3 regions of the Pradoshia sp. D12 genome follow, and region 1 is predicted to be linked to each of the others. Evidence: riboswitches for the same ligand, from Rfam matches in the RefSeq annotation. Region 1 holds a riboswitch; each other region holds the start of a gene.
What was found. A riboswitch is a leader RNA that binds a small molecule or an ion and turns the genes downstream of it on or off. The one in region 1 is predicted to bind cobalamin.
Positions count from the first base shown of each region.

Region 2: it holds a riboswitch for cobalamin, as region 1 does, so the genes downstream of both, F7984_RS09995 (ribonucleoside-diphosphate reductase subunit alpha) here and F7984_RS16045 (ABC transporter substrate-binding protein) in region 1, are expected to answer to the same signal.
Region 3: it holds a riboswitch for cobalamin, as region 1 does, so the genes downstream of both, F7984_RS08045 (ABC transporter substrate-binding protein) here and F7984_RS16045 (ABC transporter substrate-binding protein) in region 1, are expected to answer to the same signal.

Region 1 covers NZ_CP044545.1:3,321,809-3,328,765, reverse strand. Annotated here, with positions in the region: gene F7984_RS16070 (iron ABC transporter ATP-binding protein) at 1-675, shown strand, start outside; gene F7984_RS16065 (siderophore ABC transporter substrate-binding protein) at 1,052-2,089, shown strand; gene F7984_RS16060 (antibiotic biosynthesis monooxygenase family protein) at 2,151-2,483, shown strand; gene F7984_RS16055 (polysaccharide deacetylase family protein) at 2,615-3,304, opposite strand; gene F7984_RS16050 (DUF6509 family protein) at 3,455-3,757, shown strand; cobalamin riboswitch at 3,784-3,978, shown strand; gene F7984_RS16045 (ABC transporter substrate-binding protein) at 4,088-5,053, shown strand; gene F7984_RS16040 (TetR/AcrR family transcriptional regulator) at 5,208-5,819, shown strand; gene F7984_RS16035 (acyl-CoA dehydrogenase family protein) at 5,849-6,957, shown strand, end outside.
Region 2 covers NZ_CP044545.1:2,080,485-2,087,441, forward strand. Annotated here, with positions in the region: gene F7984_RS09985 (YpzG family protein) at 63-215, shown strand; gene F7984_RS09990 (ribonucleotide-diphosphate reductase subunit beta) at 261-1,313, opposite strand; gene F7984_RS09995 (ribonucleoside-diphosphate reductase subunit alpha) at 1,330-3,594, opposite strand; cobalamin riboswitch at 3,761-3,943, opposite strand; gene F7984_RS10000 (DEAD/DEAH box helicase) at 4,030-6,270, opposite strand; gene F7984_RS10005 (YueI family protein) at 6,436-6,891, opposite strand.
Region 3 covers NZ_CP044545.1:1,637,892-1,644,848, reverse strand. Annotated here, with positions in the region: gene F7984_RS08065 (hypothetical protein) at 233-658, opposite strand; gene F7984_RS08060 (hypothetical protein) at 930-1,457, opposite strand; gene F7984_RS08055 (ABC transporter ATP-binding protein) at 1,552-2,349, opposite strand; gene F7984_RS08050 (FecCD family ABC transporter permease) at 2,351-3,382, opposite strand; gene F7984_RS08045 (ABC transporter substrate-binding protein) at 3,384-4,355, opposite strand; cobalamin riboswitch at 4,547-4,727, opposite strand; gene F7984_RS08040 (amidase) at 4,869-6,368, opposite strand; gene F7984_RS08035 (undecaprenyldiphospho-muramoylpentapeptide beta-N-acetylglucosaminyltransferase) at 6,463-6,957, opposite strand, start outside.

The DNA.
Region 1 (6,957 bases):
TCTTTTATTGGTCCAAATGGCGCTGGTAAATCAACGTTATTATCAATGGTGAGCCGTCTCTTAGATGCTGATACAGGTGAAGTATTTTTAGATCAAACTGACGTTAAGAAAATGAAATCAGATGCTTTTGCAAAGCGGGTGGCTATTTTAAGGCAGACCAATCACTTGAATATTCGTTTAACCGTACGCGAGCTTGTTTCTTTTGGACGCTATCCATATTCAAAAGGGCGGCTGAATGCAGATGATGAACGAATTGTAGACCAAGCACTGGAGTATTTAAATTTAACAGATATGCAGGATAAGCTGTTGGATGAGTTATCAGGCGGTCAAAAACAACGTGCCTTTATTTCAATGGTTATTGCACAAGATACGGATTATATTTTATTAGATGAGCCATTAAACAATCTGGATATGAAACACTCTGTGCAAATTATGAAAATACTGCGCAAGCTGGTAGATGAGTTAGGGAAAACGGTTGTAATTGTCTTGCATGATATCAACTTTGCTTCTGTATACTCTGATCGCATAGTGGCGTTAAAGGATGGGCGTCTGATAAAGGACGGTCCAGCGCATGAGATTATTAACTCAGAATCCTTGCGTGATGTATATGACATGCATATTCCTGTACAAGAGCAAGATGGATGTCGTATATGTGTATACTTTAATTCACATTAGATTCTAAAATAGATTCTGGCCTTATATTTTTGGAACAATTGACAGCAGCAAAATCTTGTTCAAGTTAAGGGTCGTATACTTAAGTTTTCGCGAAGACTCCAAAATAGCTGTTATTTTGGAGTCTTTTTTTATAGTATTTCTTTTGCTGAGCACATTTCTAACTGATATTTAACTTTTCAAGGAGAGAATATCTCGAGAATGATACGAAATCATCCATGTCTAATTCTCGTTAGGTCAGATAGGAAAAATAAAATTATTTATCAAACACTTCAAAAGAGTTGACATATTTTGTGATTCTCATTTAGAATGATAATGTCGATTGAAAATGATAATCGTTTTCAATTACCAACGGCGTATTTTAGGAGGAGAACAAAGGATGAAGAAATGGAAAACTTTAACTGCTTTGGCAGCGTTAACATTAATGTTGACAGCTTGTAACTCAGGTGACGAGTCAACAACAGGGGAGTCTTCTGAGACAAAACCAACAGAAGAAAAAGAAACTGTCGAAAGTTCTAAATTTCCAATGACAGTATCTTCCTTAACAGAATCACGTGAAGATGAAGAAAAGGGTACGACAACTACATTTGAAGAAGTAAAATTAGATAAAATGCCAGAACGCATTATTGCTCTGGATTATGGCTTTTTAGATACACTTGATGCATTAGGTGTTGAAGGAATCGTAGGCGTAGCTGCTGGTGGCGGTAAAGGAAATATGCCAGCGCATTTAAAAGAAAAATATGTTGCTGAGGGTGTTGCCGATGTTGGTACACTAAAGCAAATCGATTTTGAAGCAGTAGCAGCTGCTGAGCCGGATGTTATTTTCATCTCTGGTCGTCAAACACCATTTTATGAACAATTAAAAGAAATCACACCTAACGTTATTTTCATTGGTTCTGACAATGATAATTACATAGAGGCTGTATATGAAACAGTTGATTTAGCAGCTCAAATCTTTGATAAAGAAGAAAAAGGCAAAGAATTGAAAGCTTCATTACAAGAAAAAGTTGATGCAGTAAAAGAAAAAGCTGCTGGTTATGAAAATGCATTGGTAGCGATGTACAATGACAAGAAAATCTCCGGTTTCGACAATGGTGAAGATTCACGTTTCGCATATGTATATAATGACTTTGGCTTCAAGCCAGCAACAACTGATATCGAAGCATCTTCCCACGGTTCTGATTTCTCTTATGAGTCAATCCTTTCTGTTGATCCAGAAGTATTGTTAATTATCGACCGTACTGCTTCTGATGTAGAAACAATTAAAAAAGATATTGAAAATGATATTATCAAAAAAACCAGTGCTTACAAAGAAGGCAAAATTGTCTACTTAGACGGTGTTAACTGGTACTTCTCAAGTAACGGTGTAACGACTGAAGCAGAAAAATTAGATGAAATCTTAAATGAATTAAAATAATCTTCATAACAAGGAGCATGTCTCAAGTGGGGCATGCTCCTTTAATAAGGGGCGATTATGTATGTTTGTTCAAATCCGTAAGTGGATAGTGACAGAGGGAAATTCAGACAAGATATTGGAACGCTTCAAAAAGAAGCCAGATCAAGGTCCGTCGTTAATTGAGCAGCGTGAAGGCTTTATAAGTCGGGAGTTATTAGTGAAAAAAACAACGCGTGGGGAAGAAGAAGTTGTCATGATTATCCGCTGGGAATCAGAGGAAGCATGGAAAGCATGGGAAAAGAGCCCTGAGCATATCGCTGGCCATAAAGCGAAAATCAAGGAGCACGGAGGTAAGCCCCCAAAGCCAGAATACGTAATCAATATGGAACATGGCAATTACCTTGTAGTCGAATAATAAAAAACAAAACGCCCCTACCTGAAAGGGCGTTTGTTTTATAATGTAAACCTTATTTCAGGTTAGAAAAGAAGCGTTACAGAATAATGGACAGCATTTGCGATTTGAACTGATAGGAGTATTTATCATTTTTAAAATTCAAAAGTTGGTGTGGACTCATCCATTATTTTAAAGGTGTATCCCTTATGTTTCAGACGGCGAATGATTTCCGGAAGCCCATCCACGATTGTTGTATTGCCGTTAAAATCATGCAGGAGGATATAGAGATTTTCTTTTTCACCTACCCCTTGCATAATTAATTTAAGTAATTTTTTTTCTGGAATTGGAGGATTTAATCCATCGTTAGCATCGCAGTTCCAATCATAATATTTATATCCTCTTTTTATTACCTCAGTCTTTAATTGATCCATTAAATCAGTCCCGGCATATTGTTTTGCGACATAGTTATTGGAGCCGCCGGGGAATCGTAGGATTTTCGGGCTTACGCCTACTTCCCTTTCCAAAAATTCTTCCAGTTGAGTAATGTCTTTAAAAAAAGTATCCTTGGATCGATAGATTTTGGAATAATTATGAGAATAGGAATGCAGTCCAAGAGCGTGTCCATTTTTTACGATATCTTTATATAAATACATATGTCCCGGGCTGGCTGTTCCCGTTACAAAAAAGGTTGCCTTAACATCCTGAACTTTGAGGATATCGAGGATTTCCTGTGTGATGTTTGAGGGACCATCATCAAAACTGAGGTAGGCTGTCTTTGCAAATGTTTCAGACGGAATAAGAAGCTGGATAATGAGCAATGTGAGAACAGATAGAGTACGCATAATAAACTCCTATGGATTAAGTGATTTTAATATAGTTTTTGATTCTTGTTAAAAAATATTCCTAAACGGAGTTGAATAATTGGGTAAAATGTTTAATAAAGAGATTGAACATGTATAATAGACATAAGCATTTTAGAAAGGTTGATAAAGATGATCGAGATACAAAGTTATACAGTTGAGAAACTGGAAGACCCGTTTGGTATCCTTTCTGGAGAAAGGTTCGAATATGTACTGGAGATTTCCGTTCCCGAGGAAGATGAACTATATACCGATAAGGGTCTTCTGTTGCGTGTTATATATGTAATGGATGAAAATCAGGACCAAATTTCAAAATATGAGTTTATAGAAAGTGAAACACAAAGTATTTTGGATTTTGAGCTTGAGGAAGATGAATTATCGATGGTTTTACAATTTTGCAGGGAACATACTGATGTTGAATATGAAGAAGAATGAAGATAGCTGATTATATAAAAAATATAAATATTGAATAGTGTAAGAGTGCCTTATTTATTAGGATAATAGGGAAACCGGTGCAAATCCGGTGCAGCCCCCGCTACTGTATACGCGGATGAAATGATTTGTAAACCACCGGCTCTTTGTTTAGAGCATGGGAAGGTAAATCAGAGTAAATTGATGCGTCAGCCAGGAGACCTGCTCTTTCTTTTGTATGTACTATTTTTCGGAGGGAAAAGTAGGCGTCCAATCCTGTTATTTTAATGTGGATTTTCGCCTTAGCTTTTTTCGAGCTAAGGCTTTTTTATTATGTTGGAAAGGGGAATAACTATGCTAAAAAAGCAAAACTATTTATTTTTATTTATGCTAATGCTTACGCTATCTATGTTAATGTTTGGGTGTTCGTCAACTGAAGATGACTCAAACCAGAAGAAAGAGGTTTCTGAATCAACGTCCACAGCCTTTCCTGTTGAGGTAAGGGATGGATCCGGAGAAAGCATCAAGATTGAGGAAAAGCCGGACACGATCGTATCCTTGCTGCCAAGCAATACTGAAACGGCCTATGCACTAGGTCTTGGAGAGAAAATCATTGGTGTATCAGATTATTGTAATTTTCCTACAGAAGCTGCTGACAAACCTAAGGTCGGCGGGTTAGAAATCAATATTGAAAAAGTGTTGGAATTAAATCCGGATCTTTTATTGCTTTCTGCCAGTCATTTTAATAATGCTAAGGATACCATTAAACAATTCCAGACAGCTGGTATTGATGTTATTATCGTACCTGACGCCAATTCGTTTGATGGTGCATATGGAACAATTGAATTGATTGCTAAAGCAACCGGAACATCAGACAAAGCTGATGAAATTATTTCGGATATGAAAAAAGAAGTAGCAGAAATTAAAGAGAAAGCAAGTGCTATAAAAGATAAGAAGAAGGTTTGGATTGAAGTATCTTCCTCACCGGATTTATATACAGCGGCTAACGGAACCTATATAGACGAAATGCTTGATATCATTCAGGCAGAGAATATTGCCGCTGATCAAGAGGGTTGGGTAACAATGAATGAAGAACAAGTCATTGATCGCAATCCTGATGTTATTCTTACTACATATGGCTATTATATTGAAAATCCAGAAGAAAAGGTATATGGAAGAAAAGCTTGGTCCGAGGTACCTGCCGTTCAAAATAAGCAGGTTTATGATGTAGATAATGACACAGTGTCAAGACCGGGACCACGTTTAACAGAAGGCTTGCAATTGATAGCTGAAGAAATCTATCCTGAAATATTTAAATAAACATTTTCATTTAAGAGCCGTGCCCATTTTACTTTGGGAGGCTCTTTTTTTGTCGAAGAAAATAAATTAAATTTTCTAACAATTTTGTTGAAATTTCCCTTTTGAGTAGGTATGATGATACCAATACGTATTCGTACTCACACATGGGATTGGAATGATAAGAATGTTATATGTAAATGACCTGCCGACCGAAGCAAGAGATAAAATGCTATATGCAGCCCTCCAATTATTCACTACAAGAGGTTACAAGAATACATCAGTTCTGGACATAGTTGAGTATGCACATGTCTCGAAAACAACGTTCTACCAACAATTCGGCAATAAAGAGACTTTGATTGTTGCGCTTTGTGAAAGTTTGATTGGAGAAGTTGCAGAAGAGATTAAGCTTGCGGCTTTACGGGAACCACGAATTGGTTATAAAGCATATGCCGGAATTTTTCGCTATTTGGAAATTTGCTTTTCCAATAAGGCTGTTGCCAATTTTATTTTACTCGAATCAGTCGGAGTTTCATTCGAAGTAGAACTGGTCAGACGAGAAGCACTTAAAAGTTTCGCAGATCTCATCTTTGTTTTTGCCTATCGGGAGTTTCCGGAGAATGTGAATGAACAGGAAGTTAGGATCATCTCTCAGGCAATGGTTGGAGCAATCAATGAGGTCGTCATTCAAAAATTCCGGGAACCAAATCACCAAAAGACAGATGTAGAATATCTTGCTAGATTATTAAACCGATTGGTCATGCGTTCATTTAGCAGTCTCTCAAATTAATAAACTATTGATATGAAGGAGGGAGAAAGTTGGTTTCTTTTTTACCAAGTGAGGAAGAAAAGGCATTTGTTGATGTAGCTAAGGATTTTGCGATTCAAAAGATTCGTCCCTATGCCAGGCAAACGGAAAAGAATCAGGGGGTAAGTGAGGACGTGGTCAGAAAGTTGAGTGACCTTGGATTATTAAATCTGGAACTGCCTGAATCATTCGGTGGCCTGGAATTGCCGCTCGTTTCCCAGGTACAGATTGTTGAGGCGCTTGCTTATGGTGACCTTGATACTATTCAGGGGCTTCCAGGAGCCGGGGAGGGAGCATCGTTTATTCGACTAAAAGAGGATCATAATGCATTTTCTTTTTACCAAACTCAATGTGGAACGGGAATTTGCCCAACAGTCGCCTTTCTTTATCCAAATCAACATAAACTCCAAATAAAAAAAATAGACAATGGATACATCGTTGATGGAGAAACGAGTCCGCTGAAAAATGTCAGAAAGGCTGAATATCTATTAATTGCAGGAACTGCCACTAATGGTGAAGCGGTATTGCTCTGGATAGATCAAGAAAATAACCATTCTTGGAAAGTGCTTGACGGTGATTATCGTTTGGGGCTATTGAGTGCTGGCTTTTCGAGAATTCAGCTTAATGAAGTAAGCGTTTCCAATAATAATATTTTGGCTAGTGGAATAGATGCTGAAACTTGGATGAATGAAGCAATGAGCCGTGTACGAACATTAGAGGCTGCCAAAGAAATTGGTGTTATGGCAGCTGCGCTTGATTACACAGTTAAATATACCTCCCAGAGAAAAGCGTTTGGGGTAGAAATCGCAAAATTCCAGGGTGTTTCTTTTAACCTTGCACAAATGGCTATCCAGACGGGTGCAGCAAGGCATCTTGTTTTATATGCGGCAAAACAAATTGATGAAGGTGAAACTGATGCTGTTTTCCACAGTATCCAGGCACTTAAAAAAGCCCATCAATCGCTTCGATATGTAACAGATTCAGCTGTACAGCTCCTTGGTGGGCATGGATATGTTCAGGACCATCCTGTTGAGAAGTGGATGAGGGACGCTCAGGCACAAGTCGGTTGGTTTGAACAAGAGGGCGATTTAGAAATCAGGGCAGGAAACTGGATCATGTA
Region 2 (6,957 bases), 1.2 Mb from region 1:
TCCTATACTTGATGTCCTCAAAAGGGACATCAGAACGTATCCTACTGATGGGGTGATAAGCAATGAGTTATCGGAATCATTTAGATCCACACTCTTCTCTTTTTCACCATAACTGGACAAGGCGGAAGCGCTCAAAATCACAGGTTAACGGACATACTGCAATGTCCCAAACCAATATCATTTTGAGGAGCAATGCGAAAGCTCACCGCTGGTAAGGATGCCTTCAAGCAAAAAGACGCCGTAATGGCGTCTTTTTACATTTACAGTTCATCAAATCCATTGGTATCTGTTGTTTTTGTATATTGTCTTGATTTCTGCTCAAAGAAATCCGTCTTGCCTAAATCCACTTCCTGATAGGCAACAATCCATCTTAATGGATTTTTGTTCGAAACCTCTGGAAACGGAGATCTTCCATACCCCAATTGATTGCAACGCTTATTAGCCATAAACTGGATATATTGTTCGAGCTCAGCCATCGTAATTCCCTCGATTTTATTTCCTATAACTTTATAACCCCATTCAATCTCAAGCTCTGCAGCAGTTCGGAAGGTTTCAATCGCAAAATTTTTCAATTCTTCTGTATTTGTTTCAGGATGTTCAGCCAATATTTCTTTAAAAATCTTCTCAAACAGCCCAACATGGATCTGCTCGTCTCGATTTATATAATTAATCATCGTTGAAGTTGCCACCATCTTTTGGTTTCTGGCCAAATTATAAAAGAAAGCAAAGCCTGAGTAAAAGAAGAGCCCTTCTAGGATTACATCATAGATAATCGATTTAAGCAGATTTTCAATTGTTGGGTTTTCTGTGAAATCCCGATAGCCATCAGTAATAAAATCATTTCGTTTACGCAAAATCTCTTCGGTTCTCCAATATTCAAAAACTTCATCTTGCTTGCTTTTCTGGACAATACTTGACAATACATAGGAGTAGGAATGGTTATGAATGACTTCTTGCTGCGCCAGCATAATCATCAATGCATTCAGAGATGAATCGGTCAGATAGTCGGCGACTTTACTGGCATAGTCAGACTGGATACTATCAAGCAATGCCAACAAGCCTATAATTTTTAGAAAGGATTCTTGTTCAATTTCTGAAAGATTTGGAAATTGTTTCGCATCATTCACCATATTAATTTCAAAAGGCGTCCAAAAATTAGATAGCATTACTTTATATTTAGGATATGCCCATGGATAGCGCACATCATCCCAATTTAAAATATTTGAATTTCTGCCATTAATAATACCCGTTGAACTATTCGGTGCTTCCCGATCGACTAATTTACGTTTTTCCACTATTGTTTTTGTATCCATTATATTTCCCCCATCCTTATTGGCAGCTTTCGCATTCTTCTATAACAGCGCTTGAAGTAGAACGTACATAGTATGTTGTTTTTAATCCGGTCTCCCATGCAAGCAGATGCAAGTCTAATAAATCACGTGCTTTAATATCATTACGGACATACAAATTAAACGAGATTCCTTGGTCGATATGTTTTTGACGACGTGCATTTTGGAGAATGCTCCATTTTTGGTCAATTAAATAAACGGATTTATAATACCACATTGTCTCCAGATTCAAGTCAGGTGCAGTCACTGGAATACGGTAATTCTTCTTCTCTTCGGAATATTCCCTTCTGAAAATTGGATCAATTCCGGATGTAGAACCGGCAATAATCGCAGTTGAAGAATTTGGTGCTACGGCCATAAGATAGCCATTTCGAATTCCGGATGTATGCACTCTATTTTTCAATTGACTCCAAGCATCTGAATCATAGCCTCTTTGGTCAAAATAAGATCCGGTCTCCCAATCAGATCCTTCAAAAAATGGGTAAGCACCTTTTTCACCAGCTAAATCCACACTTGATTTAATCGTTAAATAAGCGATTTTTTCGTATAATCGGTCACAGTATTCAACGGCTTTCTCTGATTCCCAGGCAATGCCCTCAAGCGCTAATAAATGATGCCAGCCAAATGTCCCAAGTCCTATAGCACGATAATTTTTATTCGTTATATTTGCCTGAATGACCGGGATATTATTTAAATCAATGACATTATCAAGCATTCTCACCTGTATCTTAATTAAGCGTTCAAGGACATCTTCCTTTACAGCTTTGGCAAGGGAGATAGACGAAAGATTACATACAACAAAGTCACCCGGTGTTTTTTCAATAATAATTTTCCCATCCTCGGTTCTTTGTTCAATAACTTTGGTAGCACTTTGATTTTGCATAATTTCCGTACATAAATTACTGCAATATATCATTCCTTTATGGCGATTAGCATTAGAGCGGTTGACCGTATCCCGATAAAACATATAAGGTGTTCCTGTTTCAAGCTGAGAAATCATGATCGCCTTAAACACTTCAATGGCAGGTATTTCTTTTTTGGAAAGCTGCGGATGATTGATACATTCAGTATATTTTTGTCTGAATTGGCCATCCCCTGCTTCTTCATCAAAATAATCTTCAAGAGAATATCCCATTACTTTTCTTACTTCATGCGGATCAAATAAATACCAGGTACCCCGCTCCTTGACCATTTCCATAAATAAATCCGGAATGCAAACACCAGTAAATAAATCATGCGTTCGAAAACGTTCATCCCCATTATTTAAACGCGCTTCGAGGAAGGCAAATATATCCTTATGCCAAACATCCAGATAAACTGCAATGGCACCCTGTCTTTGGCCCAGTTGGTCCACACTGACGGCGGTATTATTTAATTGCTTCATCCATGGTATAACTCCTGAGGAAACACCCTTAAATCCTTTAATATCACTGCCTCGCGCTCTAATTTTCCCTAAATAAACACCTATTCCTCCGCCATTTTTAGATAGATTGGCAATATCGGTGTTTGAATCATAGATACCTTGCAAACTATCATCAACAGTATCGATAAAACAACTGGATAATTGGCCATAGCTTTTCCCAGCATTAGCAAGCGTAGGAGTTGCCACCGTCATATATAGATTGGATAAGGCCCAATATGCTTCTCTTATTAATTTGATTCGCTGTTCTTTAGGCTCATTCATCATTAATGTCATGGCAATAATCATAAACCGTTCCTGAGGAAGTTCATATAAGCTTCCATGATGAGATTTGGCTAAATAGCGATCTGCCAGCGTCCGAATGCCAATATACGTAAACAACTGATCTTTTGATGAATCGATGACTGCTTCGAGTTCATTGATTTCGTCTTCCGTATATTCATTTAACAATGCTGGATTATAAATCCCCATATCAGTCAATAGTTCAACAAGCTGATGAAAGCTCCCATATTTGTGTGTTAAATCATATCCCCGGCTTTTTGAAGCTTTATCATATAACTGGTCTAAATAAATAGTTGCCGCCACAAATGTCCAATCAGGCTCATCAGCAGAGATACGCTCTACGGCGCTTAGTACCAGTAAATTCACCAACTCTTTCTTGCTATAGTCAGACTTATACTCAAGTGCTGTCTTGATTTTTTCTAAGTATTCCTCTGCTGAATAAATAGATGTATAGGAACTAACACATTCCTTTATGTATGTTTCTATGCTTTTTAAATTTATGACTTCCAGACTTGCATAGTTTGATTCGTAAGATACTGCCATACTAATTTCCCCCTTATTGTTTGCCGATAAATCGATTAAAAACGTCTGTTCCCTCCACGCAAAAAATCCCATTGCCTAAAAATAAGCAATGGGAAAAGAAATAATAACAAGATTGAACTGTTCAATATTGCTATTTCATCCGTTCCACCCTCATTGCTCCCGATAAAGGCAAACCAGTGAAAAAGGCAGGTCTCCTGACTCATGCTTCGCTTTACTCTAAGTCCTTCCCATAGATTTCTCTACAGTGGTTTACTTATTTCATCAGCATTTACAGTTGCGGGTACAGTTCCGGATTTTAACCGGATTCCCTATTAAGTCGTAATACGACACCTTAAACACGTTAAAATCAATATATAGTATTTTAGATATAAAATAATAACAACATATAGAATTATAAATCTTATATGTGAAAATAGCAACTAAAATTCCGACAATTTATTTAGGCAATTGCTGGAGAAATTGATTGATAAATGCTTCGGATTCCAATCGAATTCCAATGTATGGCGGATGAACACGTTTATTGGCTTCAAGAGGAACCCCCAACCACAATACTTTTTGGTCAAGGATGACAAATGTGAAGCTTGGCCCATTCTGAAGATGGATATCCGGATCCAAATAGGAATGGGAATCTGGAGAATACATCATCAGTCTTGTTCTTGAGTTCCTCGTCTTCACTCTTTGAACAAAATCCGATGATAACACACTGGAATTTGGCAAGGAAAGGATAATGGAAGATTGGGCTTTTTTTAAATCCTGATAGAACCCTTCCAAATTTCTTGCATAAATCCATTGTAATTTTGGATGATGGTTGGCAATCCATTTGCCTATTTGATCCATATTGACCATTTGATTCCGTTTCATTTGATATTGAACGAGCTGATGAAGAGTTTTTGTATGCGAAACTTTTGATTCTATAAACTCCACATCGCTGACATGAATCAGTTTCCCTTTTGTTCTGGTAATTGCAACATTTAACAGCCGTTCACTTTCCCTGCCCGTTAAAAGCATCCCTGCCCGATTTTGCGGATAACTATCTACACTATCAAATACCATTACTTCCCGTTCACTTCCCTGGAAACGATGGACAGTGGCAGCCAATATATCATGCAGGCCGTTCTCTTCCTCATATAGATCTTTAATTAATGTTTCCATCAATTGTGCCTGCGCACGATAAGGGGTTGCATAACCGATTGATTTACTCCCATTGCTGTAGGCTTCATGAATAACCTGAAAGGATAACAATAGATTCATCAAATTCATTCTAGAACCAGAGGAAGTGCCCGTAAAGCAGTGTTCCCCTGTGAAGCTCGTATTTAACAGTACGGAAGCACGATCTACAAAAGGTGTCTTTGAAACGATATCTTTTTTATTTATATGAACACTTGGATGATCGCCAACCAGTGAATTATAAACATATTGGTTCGTAAAAGCGGAGATATCCGGATGCATTCTCCTCTGTTCCTTTAATAAAAACAAATGAGTATGAAGTTTTCCCCCACGTGCAATATCAGCAACACCGGTACGATGGAAGATGTCCTCCTTCAGCCAGCGGTCTACAAGCTCTCCCCTCGAAACCGCAATAGGAGGTAATTGCTTAAAATCCCCACAAATAATACAACGCTTGGCAAGTGCGCCGGCAAAGGCAATTTGCGGGATAAAGGCCATACTGGCTTCATCAATGATAACTAGATCATACTCTTGTTCAAAAATACTCGGGTCCATTGCTGCTTTCGCCAAGGTAGTCCCAACAATGAAGGCATTTTTGACTAAATGAATTTCTTTTTGCCTTATTTTCTCTAAGATTCTGCCCAGTTTTTTTTCAAGGTCAAGAAGCTGCTCCGAGTCACGTACGCTAAAAGACAGAGACAGATCTTTTTTTAGCAGTTTCTTTTCTTCATTAATCGAATCCCTTTCCTTCACTAAATGTCCATCATGACTTTCCAATAATTTAGCCGGCAATATATCCCCATGCATCAGAAGACCCTCACCAGTTTGAGAGCCGTAACGTAAAATATCTCCTTCATGAAAACGATCCGCTCGTTTAACAAATGCCGTAATTTCGGCAAGCAGGACATCCACAGCCTGATTACTGTGAGAGAGAACTAATATACGTTTCTTTTTAAAATATTTATTGGCTGCCGTTCGTGCTAAAGTATACGTTTTTCCTGTACCAGGCGGTCCCCAAACATATGTGACCGGGTTATATTTTGATCTGGCATATAATTCGCGTACCGCGCTTTTACTTGTTTTGTCCGTTCGTTTATCAGGCATGGAAGGCTCCATGATCCGTTTAACCCGACTTCTTTTCCGCTTACTTTTCCTGATATCATCCAGTCTTTCAATCAGCTGATCTAAAAGTTCCCATGGGTCATGATAAATCGTAGCCTCTTCAATCAATTCACCTATTGATTGTTCAAGAGACAGAAGCAAACTATTGCCCTCAGAGGATAGGATTCTGGCATCAAACCGACTCCCGCCCCATTCCAGCTTAGCAATCGTTCCAACAGGTATACGCAAAATACTGGATGACTCAAAATAGTACGTAAAAGAATCACCTGACATAATCTTATTGCCATTCATCAGGTGATAGCGGGTACTTCCATATTTTTTTAAATACTGAATCTCTTCTTCAAGTGCTTCCTGCCATTCTTCAATATACTCTTGTGTTGAATTCATTCTTTGTGCCCCTCAAATCATAAACCTAAATTATCTCTAATTTGATAACTATACCATACAAACTAAAACTAGAATAGTCGATGGCACATACTCACCTAACCGAAACATGCATCCAGACACCGTATTGTTTCTCGTATTAAGGGGTGCACAGTTATGACATTTTGTTTATGATTTTTTTGTAAAGAGTTGCTTAAGTGATTCAAAAAAACCTGTCTTTTTTTCTGTCTCCTCAGTATTAGTTTCTTCCTGTGCCGGTTCTTCTAATGTAATGTTATCGTTATTAATTGCATGATCATAGGCCAATACCAAACCATTAGGTGAATTATAGTCTTTATTGGTCACGATTTTAAATTGAATCCCATGTTCATCTGCTGCTTTAACGAATTTCGATAGATGGGAATAATTAATGTGGCCATTTAAATAAAGCTTAGCGCCCTTATTTTTTTTCAATAGGTCAATAAATCCATGTGGGATTTGTTTTTGAAAAACCTGAGCCTGTGTTAATGCGACAACCACACGTTCACGTAAGCTCCCAAGAAATTCTTTCCGTTCAGCAGGCTTTATTTCTTTAACGCCATGTATCCCTTCCTGTAAGTAATCATCTACTGTTTTCTTATTCATTTTATTTCCTCCTTGAATACTAATTAACATATGTAAATCGTTCTTAACTTGAGCTTATGTATTAGT
Region 3 (6,957 bases), 1.7 Mb from region 1:
ATTCTATTTTTAAATATAATCTAATTACACATTTTGATTTACGAATACTTATTAATTATTTTAGTCGTAAAGTAACATAAAAACGGGCAAATACACAAAACTTGTTCTACCTCATAACCAGTACGAAGTATATGAATGATTTTGAGTATCTCTGTTTATAATAGCTGCTGCGTATAATCTTTTTGGTCCAAAAAAAAGGATTTCCGTACTTTTACGGAAATCCTCGCTCTTCTTATAATGATAATGTTAACTTGATTGTCCCATCATTCATCTCATACGATTTAATTTTTCCAAGAGGTATCTTTTTCACGATATCCCAGGAATTAAAATCCATTTTAACCGTCTGATTTGTAGAATCTGAAAATGGCGGACTGTTAAGTATTTTAATTTCATCTTCATTCATATCAGTAGGATTCAAACTCTCAATTTCAAAAATAATCATTCTTTTTTCCATATGAATAGGTTTCAGACTTATCATATATGAAATATTTTTATCTGTTGTACCGCGAATATTCAAGTGGCCTGTTGTTATTTCTACTTTTATATCTTTTTGGCCAGACTGTCTTTTTATTAGTTGTTCTAACATTACTGGCTTAATAGGAACGGTCACTCCATTTTTACTTATTTCGTTAAATTTCTGTTTAAATTTATCCAGCACGGTGGCAACACTCCTAAAGTATTTAGTTTCCGGTTTAATTAAACTCAAATTTTACTTCTGCTTGTTTCTTTTTAATATAACTTAATCGTAACATGGCTAGAATTACATTTCCTACTAATGTGTCCTCTTTTCATCCATAAAAAAGCACGATTCTTTCTTTGGTTATGAAAGAATCGTGCTTTTCTTTTTATCAAATCATACATTCTCTCTTCATTAAAAATGGATAACAAGATCTATCTAACTCTATTATTTTAGATGTAGGCTTAAACATTCATTTCTTTTTCACAGCATATGATTTACTGACAAAAGGAATTTCCTGTATGCCGTTCACCTGATTTACATAAACAGCCATCACAAAACAAACATTTGCGAGCAATCCTAGGAAATCAAATAAGATGTCTAGCACTTCTCGCTCTTCACTAACTTTATGCAGGGCACGATAGGATTTCTTGGCCTCACTGCGTACGACATGAAGTGCGCATGCAGCGTTGCTTCCTTGCGGTAATACGAATTGTTTTACCTTTTCCCCTGTTTTCTCAACATAAAAATCATATCTATCACTCAACCACTGTAAATCTGCTTCAGTTATCGCCAATTTTCCGCGCACAGAACCGTTCACATGATAGCATAGTGCTTGAACCTTACGAAGGTCATCAATGACTGCTTGCTCTTTCTCAGTCAATAACGGGAAAACAGCTCCAAGCCTTGTAGTTAAAGTATCAGTGCGAATCTCATAATCAACTAAACAGCTTTTTTCTCTCATGAATGGATAACTGGAGTAACGCCAGTCTTTTTTCAAGGTTCATTCCCCCTTATTTAAAACTTAGGTTTTAGTATGAAATAATGGTAACTCCGCGACGCCTTCACATAGAAGGCCATCGCACATGAATTCTTCATGCCTCCCCTTTTATATCTATGGCATAAGGAATCATCTGCCTTTTTCCAAAATAGGAATCATTGTATGTATACGTATGAGTTTTAAAAATACGCATCAAGTTAAGATCCGTAATGACTTGTTCGGGTTCCCCTGCTGCAACGAGTTCTCCATTTCCCATAAGTATGAGTCGATCACAATAGCGAGTGGCTAAATTAATATCATGGATGGCCGCGAAGACAGCCTTTCCCTCTTTTACAAGCTCCCGGATGACCTCGGCAATTTGGACCTGATGATAAATATCCAGATCTGAAGTTGGCTCATCCAACAAAATAACCTCAGAATTCTGAGTGATGGCTTTAGCTAAGAAAACAAGCTGACGTTCTCCTCCTGAAAGGGATGTGATATAACGGTCTCTTAAATGATAAATTCCTGTTTGTTTCATCGCTTTCTCTGCCAATTGATTATCATCTTTTTGTGAGAATTGCCATTTCTTCCGATGCGGATGCCTTCCCATAAGTACTACCTGACTCACTGTAAATTCATAGTCAAGGACCGTGCTTTGTGGCATATAGGTGATTGCTTTGGCCACTTCAAGAGTAGTCATCTCAGAGAGAGCATGATTCTTAAAGGCTATTGACCCTGCAGGTGGCTTTAGCAATCCTGCCATTAAGCGCAGTAAAGTAGATTTTCCGGTACCGTTCGGACCAATCAAGCAGGTAAATTGGTTAGTTTCCAAAGAGATATCCATTGCTTTTAAAATCACCTGTTTGCCACGGCTAAAGCTGAGTTTCTCCGCATTCAAAATAGCTGTCATCTCAGATTTCCCCCTTCTTTTTATTTTTTAAAATTAAATAAAGGAAAAACGGAGCGCCAAAAAAAGCTGTAATAATACCGATTTGAATCTCAGCAGGCCTAATGGCCAAACGGGATATTAAGTCAGCAAGAATCAAGAAACTCGCTCCCCCTAAGACACTAGCCAGTAGTAAATTTCGATGCGAGGGCCCAATGATCATACGGATCATATGAGGGACAATCAGACCAACAAAACCGATGGCTCCCGTTAATGAGACACTCATTCCAGTTACTAATGAAGCAGTAATTAACAATAGATTACGGGTGCGCTGAACGGAAATCCCCATATTCTGGGCCTGCTCTTCACCCAGCAGAAAGATATCTAAGTCGTTGGCATGGTACAAAAAGACACAAATCGAAAATAAAACAGGAACAGTTAATATTTGTACATGACTCCAATCACGCCCATTTAAGTTCCCCATCATCCATTGGACAATCTGCTGCATCACTCCTGCATTCGAAAAAGAGATTAGCAGAGAGGTACAGGCTGATAAAAAAGAACTAATCGCAATACCCGTCAGCAGCAATGTCAGTACTGAGGTCCTTCCTTGATTGGTCGCAATCATATAAATTGCAAACAAAGTCAATGCAGCCAGGATAAAGCCCATTAATGGGACGAAAAGAGAATGGATCGCGGCCAAACCAAAATAGATGGCCAGTACACCTCCGAATGCTCCACCTGATGAAACACCAATTATGCCGGGGTCAGCCATCGGGTTGCGAAACACACTTTGCATCACGACTCCCGATATTGCCAAGGCTGCCCCGACTAATCCAGCCACAACAACCCGCCCCAGGCGAATCTGCACAAGGATTGTTTCATACATTGGGTTATAGTCAAACTCTATAAATGGAAGCAGTGAGAGTAATACTTTCACAGTTTCCGTAAATGGAACGATGACCCCGCCATACATGGTTGCTAAAAGTAACGATACGAGCAAGGAACAAATCAGGATTCCAAAAATAAGAACCTGTTTAGACTGTTTACAAACCATATTATTCTCCATATAAAACTTGATAAATATCTTCTGCTCCCTCAATCACAAAATGGGAAGCCGTTGTTAAATTTGCGCTATCTATCACATGCACTTCATTATTCTTAAAGGCTTTAAGATTTTTAAGTGCCGGATCCTTTTGCCATTCCTCGACGAATGTTGCTTTTGAACCGTCATACTGCCAATCGCTTGTAATAATCACATCTGGATTTATCTCAACTAATTTTTCCTTTGAAAGATTTGGATAATCAGGATACTCTTCACCGGTAATGCCCGCTTCTGTAATGGCATTTATCCCGCCTGCTAAGGTGATGATTTCTCCTATTGTAGTATTCTCAGTAACTGAAGAATTTTGCTGTGTCCAGTAAACCACTCGTTTTTTATCTGTTTGTGCTTTTGCTTTCGTTTGTAAATCTGACATCCTCTTTTTGACATCAGCTATGATTTCTTCTGCTTTATCTTCCTCGCCAACAATGGTACCAACCTCCATTAGACCATCCAATACACCTGATATAGAGGAATCATCTTTAAGTTGGTAGGTGGTGATGTCTGCAGCATCAATTTGTTTAAGAACCTCAGGATCTACATAGGAAGGAATCAGCACTAAATCAGGCTGAAGTGACAGCACCAATTCAGATGTGACTGATTCAATTTTTGTATCAATTCCATCTGTTAGATCTGCTACATTCGAAATCCCTGAGTCTGTAGACATTTTCGTTACCGCGGCAATCCGCTCCTCATCAACCAAAGGCAATAAATATTCATCAATAGCCAATGTGGTCGAAACAATCCTTGAAGGTTTTTCTTTAAGGGTCACCTCTTCCCCACGACCGTCTGTTAAGGTTTTCGGATACTCACTTGTTTCCTGGTTTGTTTCTTTTTCCTGGTTGTTTACTGTCTCATCATTTCCGCATGCAAACAATGCAAAAACGGATAAGAACACCAAAAGTGATAAGCTTGCAATCTTTTTCATCTCACTATTCTCCCTTTTTCAAAATTTATTTATATTTAGCGAATTTACGCTGAAATATTAAACATAAAAAAGCCTGTCTTCCCGATTAAGGAAAACAGGCTTGATTCATGCACAGACAAAAAAACGCTGTCAAAATCAGCGCAAAGACACAATCATCTCTACGTTCGCCATCCCTTTTCCCACCGAAAAGTAAGCAATACACATTCATAAGCAGGTTTCCTGACTCTGAGCTTCACTTTACTCTCACACCTTCCCTCTTTTAAAGGTGGTCACGTGATTTCATCAGCTCTTACAGTAGCGGGGGCTGTTCCAGATTTACACTGGATTCCCTTTTACCTCACAAAAGTGAGCACTTATGATTGTTTTAAATTTTCGTACTATTAATATATCATGTTGAAAATGTAAACGGAAGATATTTTTGATATATAGGAATTCACATAAATATAAACAAGTGAAATGACTGTTTTAATTGACCAACTGAATTACACGCATCTTCTAGTCGATCTATCACTTTTATCGCCATCCAATATATGGATTCCCTTTCTGTCCAACCCATATATCGGATTGCTCTAACAACGCTCCTATTTTAAGAAGCCAATCTTCCCTTCCCTTTGGAGCCATCAATTGCACTCCAAGGGGTAAGCCAGAATCTGTCATATGAACAGGCAAGCTAATCGCAGGCTGTCCGATGATGTTCGCCAACTGTGTAAAAGGCGTATACGTTAAACTTGGTTTAAACATTTCATAGACCATTGCTAACTGTTCAGAGGGTTTTAGTTCATTTACTTTCAATAACTGCAAGCTCTGTTCATCCGTATGCGTCAATTCGCCCACCTTTGGAGCTGAGAAAGCTGTTGCCGGCGTCAAATACAAATCATAATCCTCATTGAACCTGGCCATTTGTGCAGCTGCCGTATCCCATTCAGCTAAACTGCGTGTAAATTGAACAGCTGATACATTCTGCCCGGCAGTTCTGAGTACCCATGTGACTATCTCTATATCATTAACGGTAATCGGCCGTCCAATGGCTTCCTCAATGGACAGTATACCTGCTGCCATTTCTCCGCTATTCATAATATAGTAATTTTCCATAAGGCGGATTCCATCTACCCCATTATCACATTCTTCAACGGTGAACCCTGCCTGTTCCAGCCATTTGACTGTCTTATGTACCGCTTCTACAGCTTCTTCACTAACGGGTGTTCCCACCGGAGACTTTGTGGAAAAAGCAATTTTAAACCTTTCTTTCAATGGATTCGAAAGCTCCTTCAAATAGCTCCCATTATATAAAGGTACCTGAAAGGCAGTATCCGGCTGAATGATTTGCAAGGCATCCAGCATAGCTGCACTATCACGAACCGTTTTGGTTAAGGCAAAATCTACCGCAGCTCCATGCCATTGGCGGCCCACACCTGGACCAACGGGTGTCCTTCCCCTTGTTGGCTTCAAGCCTACTAATCCAGTGAATGATGCCGGTATACGAATAGAGCCGCCGCCATCACTGGCACCGCTAATTGGGACCATACCTGAAGTTATACTGGCTGATGCTCCGCCGCTTGATCCACCCGATGAATGCTGCAGGTTCCATGGATTACGTGTCGCTCCATATACAGCTGGCTCAGTAATATTTTTCAGACCAAACTCCGGAGAACTCGTCTGTCCAATAATGACAAATCCTGCCTCACGAATTTTTTTCACAAAATTAGAATCCCGTTTAGCAATCCGATTTACATGTAATTTTGAACCCGCTGTAATCGGTTCGCCTTTAATAGATTGTGATAAGTCTTTTAATAAGATAGGTACTCCTGCAAAAGGTCCGTATATAGATTCAGACTTTCCAGTTTCCATCATTGCCTTTTCGAATCTAGTTCGAACAACTGCATTTGTTTTAGGATTTAGTTCATTTATTTGTTCAAATGCGTCCTCTATTAATTCTATTGCGGATACTTGTTTTTCCTTTACAAGCTTCGCTAACCCAAGTCCATCATATTGGGTATAACATTTAAGATTCATTGCTCCGACACTCCTACTTTTTGGCTACAAATCCTGTTTAGTGTTCTGTTTTAATGCTTTTTTCGTATATAGAATAATACTTATCATTTCAACATTAAATTTTATAGGTATCAATCAATTCATACAAGCGTTCCAGTCCATCTTCTTCCTCAAAATTGTTCATTTTATCGATAATCATCTGTTTGTTTTTAAATATAGTTTCTACCTTATCAGCTAACGTGTTTAACGAAAGCTCATCCTCTTCAATAACATAGGCAAAACCCTGCTTTTTAAATGATTCAGCATTCATGATTTGATCGCCTCTGCTGGCTTTCCTTGATAACGGGATTAAGACCATTGGAATTTTTAAACTTAAAAATTCAAAAATAGAATTTGAACCGGCCCTTGAAACAGCCACAGCTGTCATAGCCAATATATCTGCCAAGCCTTGGTTAATATATTCAAACTGAGCATATCCATCACGATGTAGGGTGGAATCTACCTTTCCTTTTCCGCATAAATGAATGACATTAAAGGTTTTGAGCAATCGATCCAAGTCCTTACGCACAGCCTTATTCACTGCTTCAGAACCCTGACTGCCTCCCATGAT